Regions from separate parts of the Candidatus Villigracilis saccharophilus genome, predicted to be linked through region 2. Evidence: a T-box and tRNA genes for the amino acid it is inferred to sense, from the RefSeq annotation. Region 2 holds a T-box; the other holds one or more tRNA genes.
What was found. The T-box of region 2 lies ahead of thrS (threonine--tRNA ligase). A T-box ahead of a tRNA ligase gene usually reads a tRNA of that ligase, here a tRNA-Thr.
Positions count from the first base shown of each region.

Region 1: it encodes a tRNA-Thr, which carries the amino acid that the T-box ahead of thrS (threonine--tRNA ligase) is inferred to sense. The anticodon was not compared.

Region 1 is NZ_JADJSO010000075.1:13,002-17,418, forward strand. Features, by position in the region: gene nusG (transcription termination/antitermination protein NusG) at 1-428, opposite strand, end outside; gene secE (preprotein translocase subunit SecE) at 447-668, opposite strand; tRNA gene IPL17_RS23610 (tRNA-Trp) at 730-802, opposite strand; gene rpmG (50S ribosomal protein L33) at 849-1,019, opposite strand; gene tuf (elongation factor Tu) at 1,042-2,241, opposite strand; tRNA gene IPL17_RS23625 (tRNA-Thr) at 2,291-2,363, opposite strand; tRNA gene IPL17_RS23630 (tRNA-Tyr) at 2,394-2,476, opposite strand; tRNA gene IPL17_RS23635 (tRNA-Thr) at 2,534-2,606, opposite strand; gene IPL17_RS23640 (hypothetical protein) at 2,749-2,937, shown strand; gene IPL17_RS23645 (NACHT domain-containing protein) at 2,928-3,443, shown strand; gene acpS (holo-ACP synthase) at 3,926-4,294, opposite strand; gene IPL17_RS23655 (insulinase family protein) at 4,380-4,417, opposite strand, start outside.
Region 2 is NZ_JADJSO010000082.1:127,833-132,249, reverse strand. Features, by position in the region: gene IPL17_RS26280 (hypothetical protein) at 1-547, shown strand, start outside; gene IPL17_RS26275 (endonuclease/exonuclease/phosphatase family protein) at 606-1,559, opposite strand; tRNA gene IPL17_RS26270 (tRNA-Val) at 1,896-1,969, shown strand; T-box leader at 2,000-2,221, shown strand; gene thrS (threonine--tRNA ligase) at 2,318-4,126, shown strand; gene IPL17_RS26260 (hypothetical protein) at 4,205-4,417, opposite strand, start outside.

The sequences.
Region 1 (4,417 bases), on a different contig from region 2:
ACACCTGGGGTATTGCGGACCACATACCAGGATTCTTCCGAAAGGGCGAGATTCACAAGCACATATCCCGGGAAGATGTGGCGTTCCACCGTTTTACGCTTGCCATCCTTGACTTCGATCTCTTCCTGAGTCGGGATGACCACATCAAAGATCTTGTCTTTCATACCCATGGTTTCAATACGCTGCTCAAGATTATGACGCACCTTATTCTCATATCCTGAATAACAGTGAATCACATACCAGGCGGGACCTTCGACTGTCACTTCAACAGAAGGCAGATCGGCGGGAATCTGCGTCTCGGAACGACGGGCAGGCTTCCGTCTCGAAGAAGAAGCGACAGGAGCTACATCCGCAGGAGCGGACTGCTCCTCGGCCTGTTCACCCATCGGTTCCTGTTCTAACTGCTCTTGTGGTTCCGGTAAATCCATCAGATCCTCAATTCGAAATTAAATACCTAAAATCAAATTCATCAAGTTGCTGGATAGAAGATCGATAGTTGCAAGAAATGCACCTACGATCACCATCACCACAAGAACAAGCCACGTAAGGCGTCTTGCTTCAGGCATGGTCGGCCAGCTTACTTTGCGAAGTTCACCCGTGGTCTCACGGAAATAACGCTGGATGGCGTTTTCGCTTTTCTTGACTTTCTTCTTCTCTTTCTCAGCCAAGGCAATACTCCTTCTTAATTTTTACGGCTAAAACGCCGCATAACGCGGCGTTTGCCACAGGCAGGCCAGGTAGGAATCGAACCCACAACCGCTCGTGTTGGAGACGAGTGCTCTGCCAATTGAGCCACTGGCCTAAATATTGGTGGGGTAGATTATACCCCACCATTTCTATATCATCTACTACTTGGTCTCGCGGTGCTGTGTGTGCTTACGGCAGCGAGAGCAGTATTTGTTGAACTCCAACCGATTGGGATCATTACGACGATTCTTCTCAGTGGTGTAATTGCGCTCTTTGCAGTCATTGCACTGGAGCGTAATCACGGGGCGGACATCTTTTTTCTTGGAAGCCATCTTTTACTACCTTGCTTTCTTTTTATTCAATGATCTTGGTAACGACACCCGCGCCGACGGTCAGACCGCCTTCACGAATGGCGAACTTGGAACCCTGTTCAAGCGCAACAGGAACAATCAACTCAACCGTCAGGTTGACGTTGTCTCCGGGCATCACCATCTCCACGCCTTCCGGCAGCGTGATGTCGCCCGTTACATCCATCGTGCGGATGTAGAACTGCGGTCGGTAGCCGCTAAAGAACGCTTTGTGGCGTCCGCCTTCTTCCTTCTTCAACACGTACACTTCCGCCAAAAACTTCTTGTGCGGTGTGATCGATTTCGGCTTGGCCAACACTTGACCTCGCTCCACATCTTCTCGTTCAATTCCGCGCAGCAACAAGCCCACGTTGTCTCCGGCCATGCCTTCATCCAACTGCTTGTGGAACATTTCCACGCCCGTACAGACGGTGCTCTTCGTTTCACGCAGCCCGATGATCTCGATCGGTTCCCCGATCTTGATGATGCCGCGGTCGATACGTCCGGTTACCACCGTTCCGCGTCCCTTGATCGAGAATACGTCTTCCACTGACATCATGAACGGCTTGTCGGTATCGCGTTTCGGCTCGGGGATGTACTCATCCACCACTCGCAACAACTCATGGATACATGCATATTCGGGTGCATTCTTATCCATGCTGGTGCTTTCCAATGCCAGTTTAGCTGATCCGCGCACGATCGGTGTCGTGTCGCCGGGGAAGCCCTGGGCGGTCAGCAGTTCACGCAGTTCCAGTTCCACCAGTTCGAGCAACTCGGGGTCGTCCATCATATCCACTTTGTTCAGGAAGATGACGATGGATGGGACTTCCACCTGACGGGCTAGCAGAACGTGCTCGCGGGTCTGGGGCATCGGACCATCGGGTGCGGCCACTACGAGAATGGCTCCATCCACCTGCGCCGCTCCCGTGATCATGTTCTTGATATAGTCACGATGACCTGGCATGTCCACATGCGCGTAATGGCGCTTGTCTGTTTGGTATTCCACGTGCGCGATGTTGATCGTGATCCCGCGCGCTTTTTCTTCCGGTGCGTTATCAATTTGATCGTACGCACGGAAGTCAGCCTGCCCTGAAAATCCGGCTACTTTGGTGATCGCCGCTGTCAATGTCGTTTTCCCATGATCAATGTGACCCATGGTCCCTACATTCAGATGCGGTTTGCTGCGGTCAAATTTTACCTTCGCCATTTGAATAACTCCTTTTTATATATTAGACAAGAATGCTTTTCAGCAACTGAGCCCTCAACGAGACTCGAACTCGTGACCTCACCCTTACCAAGGGTGTGCTCTGCCAACTGAGCTATGAGGGCTTAACGTGCTGACCGAAAATCTTTCGGTAGTGGGCGGTGAAGGATTCGAACCTCCGAAGTCTTCTGACAACTGATTTACAGTCAGTCCCCTTTGGCCACTTGGGTAACCGCCCGGGATAAATTATTTTTGCTGATCACCAACCGACAACTTCTACAGTCAACAACCGCAGAGCCGACGACGAGAATTGAACTCGTAACCTCCCGCTTACAAGGCGGGTGCTCTGCCAATTGAGCTACGTCGGCAAGTGATTAAGCAGGCGGATTATACCAAAACAACGCCCAGCGTCAAGATAAACACGCTATCATTATTAATATCCAAATAAATAAAAACTCAAACCTTGACAAGAAAAACTGTTGGAAGTAATATTAGAACAGGTGTTCTAATATGAGCAAACTCAATCAATTTTCCTTGATGATCGATGCATTAGCTGAACTTGCCGAAGAAGAACAAGCGCATCACACTCCGCCCGCGCCTGGTCTACCTAATTTAAGATCGGTCATTGCGAACGCATCCCCCTGCCCCCGGAAGCGGTATTCCTCGGCCTCGCAGAAGATGGATTGCCCGTGCTATTAAATCTATACGATCCCATCCCAGGTCCCATTCTCATTAGCGGAGATCAGGCCAGTGGAAAAACCACGCTCCTGCAAGCCATAGCCACTGCCACTGAGCAGATGCATTCGCCTTCGGACGTTCAATACAGTGTCATCACCCAATATCCAAAGGAATGGGATGACATTTATTCAAAACAGAACAACGCGGGCATTTACTCTACACAAGACCCAACAACACAAGACCTATTGTACTCGCTTGTGACCTGGGCGCATAACAACAAAGGGGATCAACAATCCGTATTGCTTCTGATAGATGATCTGGAAGCCTTAACAAAACTAAATCAACAAGCCGAACAAAGTTTGCGCTGGCTTTTACTGCGCGGACCCAGCCGCCGGGTATGGCCGATCGTCACGATCAATCCAAGCCGCGCAAGGCATATCAACCTTTGGCTGGAATTCTTCCGCACCCGGTTATTTGGAAGGATATTTGATTCAACCGAGTCCAAATTTACTGACAGGCGGTTCTAACAAAACCTCAATGACCTGACTGCCGGCTCGCAATTTGTCATGCGGGAAGGAAGTAACTGGCTGAGTTTCTGGATTCCGTCCTGGATCAATAAAAGGAAAAACATCATGCACACTGGAATGTTATGGTTTGATAATGATCCTAAGACTACTTTGAGTGTAAAGATCCAAAAGCCATGGAGTATTATAAAAAGAAATTTGGGGTACCCCGGATATCTGCCTTGTTCATCCAAGCATGCTGGATAGCGGTCAAAGACAATTTCAATTGGGCAAACTCACCATCCGCCCTTTCCAACCAATCATGCCCGGACACCTATGGATCGGCATTGAAGATCAAAAATAAAAGAGAGTTGATCTTAGGATTCCAGATCTCTCTTGTTTCAGCTAACATCCTGCGACCAGTATTCGCAGGATGTTCTTATTTTAATTACGATATTGCATGATCATCGGACAATGCCCGCCAAACAAGTGCGCGGATTTTTTTACTACTCCCCAATTGCCACAACAAATGCAATCGCATGCGTCGCCGTATGGCTCAAACTCACCGACCAATTTGACAGACCCAGTTTCATCGCCAGGTTCTGACCCGCTCCATGCAGGTACAAATGCGGCGCGTGATTCTCGTCACCGACCACTTCTATCTCAAGCCAGCTCACATCGCCAATTCCGCAGCCCAAAGCTTTGGCGACCGCTTCTTTTGCCGCGAACCTTGCAGCCAGAGATTCCAACCTGCCTTTGCAATCCTGCTGTTCCAGTTCAGTGAAAATGCGCGCAACAAATCGTTCCCCATGACGATCGATCGCATCACGAATACGCGCAACCTCAACAAGGTCAACCCCGGTGGAAAGATTCATAAATTAGGTTATGGACCCGCTGTTGAAATGACCAGGCAGTCTGGGTTTATATATTTTCGGGCGGTCTCGAGCACATCAGCGCGAGTCACGTTTTCACCAAACCTTCATAGCGCTGATAATAAT
Region 2 (4,417 bases):
CACCTTGTTGGACAGGCCGCTTGTGGAAATGATCCTGTTTTTACCGCTGGCATTCCTTGGCGGAGTGGGGGCTTCACGCCTGCCAAAGGCTGCCATGCTTTTATTCGCTGTGATCATTATCTTTAATGCATTCACCCGCTACAACTTCTCCCCATCAGATTGTTGTCAACTGGTTGCACGGGATGACAGCATCGCTTTGGATTGGATGGATCGGCAGCTGCCCGCTGATGCGCGTATCGTCATCGCCGGCGCGGACCTGAACATTGATTCATTCAGCGCGCCCATGCAGGGCACAGGCACAGATGCAGGAATTTGGATCATGCCATTAAGCGGACGCGTAGTTACAAGCCTGCCATATTTCACAGATTTCGGATCACAGGAAATTTATCAATCCCTTTGCCAGCGGCAAGTGACGCATATCTACGTCGGTTCGAGACCGCAAAGTTTTCAAACGGATTTTTTTCAGGCAAGATCTGCGTGGTATGAAGTGATCTTTCATCTGCCGGGCACGCAGATCGTAAGGGTGCTTGGTTGCGGTGTTGAATAAAAACATCCCATGCGCCTTGTTGTGCATGGGATGTTTTTATGCTTATCAGCCCGCTTGATCAGGGGAAGTAAAAATCCACAGCCAGCGGGGAGTGATCCGAAGCCGTCCTTAAAGTATTCTTTGTGACGAGGGGTTCCTTATTCGGACTGGGAAGTTTATAAACTTGAAACGCAAGCATTGGCTGAGTCGTCCATATATGGTCAACCCTGCTGACGTCGGTGAAAAATGACCAGCCAGCTGCTTCGAGCAAAGGCGGGCACGCCACTTGATTTAAGGGATAACCCAATTCAATACCAGGAGGAGGCATGGTCATGTCGCCCAATAAAATGGCCGCACTTTCCGCAAAAGGCTGAATAACCTTGACCAGGTTTTCAACATTTTGACAGCCAACCTCATCAAAGTTAGGATTGATCTGTGTGGCAAACACCTGGACAGAGCCTCCATCTGGAGTAGCAACTTCTGCGCGGATAAGACAATTCTGCACATCCGCATAAGTTTCTGAGTCCTTTATTTCAAGTTTTGAAAAAAGTATCACATCATACGTATTGCCGTTCTTATCCAGCGTTGGGGAAGCAGACTGGCATGAAATATACTCCATGCCAAGATCATTGGCAGCTTGATTGGCAATTGCGAAATCATTCAACTGCCAGCCGTTCGCTTCCTGGATCGCAAGAACATCCGGGTTGTAGGCTTGTAGAATGGACGTAATCAAGGGCAGCTTTTCCAATCCACCGCCTTCGATGTTGTAGGTCATAAAACGAACCGCGCCTTCATGGATTTGAAGAGCAGATGCGGTTGCAGTAAGAAAATCTGCGGCGGGGATGGTCGCGGTCACGTAAGGCGTCGTGGTTGGGATAAATCTTGTGGGGGTATCCTCGATGATCCTTGCTCCTTCGGGGATCTTGTTGGAGGTCCCGCAGGCTTGCATGATGATCAATGTTAGTGGGATGAACAACCCTAATACGATCCGTTTTCTGATCTGCCCCTCTGTTTTTATTTTATTTGAACTCATACTTTTTTTCTCCTCATTTCCTCTGTATGCTATTTACGCAGCGGTCTGCGCCCTTTGGGATGGCCTATTATAAAAGATTACAGCTGTTTGCAAAGTTTTTTGGATTCATATTCCTTCCAGCCAGATCTTTATAAAAAGCGGCTGGATTTAGGAAATACAGATACTCACTTGCTGTTTACCTCATAAGATCATGCATAATATCATATGGATCTATTTGAGGGGGGCATATCGCCTTCATCGGCTTGATCCATTTTTAGCGGCTTGTCTTGATTGATCAGTTTGATCAAATAAAGGGATTGTCAATTTTTGCCACACCCGCTATAATGGCAATCCTTCGGGCGGGTAGCTCAGTTGGTTAGAGCACTGCGTTGACATCGCAGAGGTCGTAGGTTCGAGCCCTATTCCGCCCACAAGGTCAGTACGTAGTGACCAGTAATAATAGAAACGCAATGACCAAGATGAGTAAGTGAAGTTGTTCTGACAGAGAGAAGGTGCGATTGTTGAGAGCGTCTTCCAGAAACGATCACTGAAAACCACTTGAGAGCGTGAGGCAGAAAGCTTATAGCGATTATGCGGAACGGTTGGCTCCGTTATCAGCCTAAGAGATGAGTTGCAAGACTCAAATCGGGTGGAACTGCGTGAATGAAATTCTCGCCCCGTTATTGGGTGAGAATTTTTTGTTTGTTGGTGGAGTCGAAAATTGATAGATTTTCGATGTCAACGTCGGAATGCGTTGGAGTTCAAAAAAGGAGTAGAAAATGGCACTACAAACAGAACGTTACGAAGATACACAATTGTATAAGATCCGCCACTCTGCGGCGCATGTAATGGCGCAAGCTGTTCTGGAGATCTTCCCGGATGGAAAAGTGACCATCGGCCCGCCTGTGGAAAATGGCTTTTATTATGATTTTGATCTGCCGCGCAATCTCACTCCTGAAGATCTCGAGCAGATTGAAAAACGCATGCGGCAGATCGTGCAGGTCAAGCATGAATTCAAGAAGACCGTCATTTCCGCGGAGGAGGCGAAAAAGATTTTTGCTGACCAGCCTTACAAGTTGGAATTGATCGAAGGCCTTGAGAAAGGCGGCAAGGATGAATACGGTAATCCGCTGGATGGGCCGCCTGATATTTCCATCTATCAGCAGGATACATTCACAGACCTGTGCCGCGGTCCGCATGTACAAAGCACAAAAGAGATTCGGCAGGACGCGTTTAAATTAATGACGATCGCGGGCGCGTATTGGCGCGGCGATGAAAACAACAAGATGCTTCAGCGTATTTATGGCACAGCCTGGGAAACCAAGGAACAGTTGAAGGATTATCTGAATCAACTGGAAGAAGCCAAGAAGCGCGATCATCGCAAACTTGGCAAGGAACTTGAGATATTCATCTTCGATGATGAGGTCGGTCCCGGCTTGCCGCTCTGGCTGCCCAACGGAGGCGTGATGATCGAGGAACTCGAAAAACTCGCCAAGGATATGGAAGATAAGGCTGGCTATTTGCGCGTCAAAACGCCGATTCTCACAAAGGAAGATCTCTTTGTACGTTCAGGTCACCTGCCTTATTATGCCGAGAGCATGTACCCGCCGATGGAAATCGAAGGCGTAAAGTATTACGTCAAGCCAATGAACTGCCCGATGCACCACAAAATTTTTGGTTCGAAGGGACGTTCTTACCGTGACCTGCCTGTGCGCCTCGCTGAATATGGTACGTGCTATCGTTATGAAAAATCAGGTGAGTTATTTGGTTTAATGCGCGTGCGCTCGATGCAGATGAACGATGCTCACATCTACTGCTCGGAGGAACAATTCGAACAGGAGTTCATGGGTGTGGTAGCGCTATATCGTAAGTATTTTGAACTGTTCGGGATCGAGAAGTACGTGATGCGCCTGTCCCTGCACAGCAAGGCGGGACTGGGCAAAAAATATGTGGACAACGAGCGCCTATGGCTCAAGACGGAAGAGATGGTGCGCCGCGCGATGGATAACGGCGGCGTGCCGTACGTGGAACGCGAAGACGAAGCTGCATTCTACGGTCCAAAAATTGATGTACAAGTTTGGTCAGCCATTGGGCGCGAATTTTCGCTGATGACGAATCAAGTGGACTTTGCAGTACCAGAACGCTTTGATTTGAAATTCACGAACAAGGAAGGCGCGGATGAAATTCCACTGTGCATTCATCGTGCGCCGCTCTCCACACATGAACGAATGGTTGGTTTCCTGCTCGAGCATTATGCAGGCAATTTCCCGGTCTGGCTCTCGCCTGAACAGGTGCGAGTCATCTCGATCACGGATGCGCAGAATGAATATGCAGAAAGCATCGCGAAGCAATTACGCGAAAGCGGAATCCGTGCCCACGCAGACCTATCTTCACAGCGCATGAATGCCAAGATCCGTCAGGCACAGTTGATGAAGGTGCCGTATATGATCGTGGTCGGTGATAACGAAATGCAGGCTGGACAAGTCTCACTCCGTGTGCGCGACGGAAGTCAGCAGAATAATATTTCATTGGCTGAGTTTACAGATCGCGCGAAAGATAAGGTCACGAGACGCGCAAGCGAGTTGTAAAGCCTGACCATGGGCGGTGGACGATAGACCGTAAAAGGGCAGGTGGAGGATTTTCCTCCGCCTGTTTTATTTTTCTCTTTACTGAATCCACCCGTAGATCGATTCCACAGTTAGCGGAATTGGATGGATGCGGCAGTCGTTCACATTAACCAGCATTAGTTCAGTGGGACGGTCAGGGAGGTCGGTGGAGCGCATGACGATGATCAGCCAGTTGCCATCCGGCGACCAGAACGGTGCGGCGACGATCCAATTTCCCATTTGCGCGAACAGCCTGCGGTCCGAGCCGTCAAG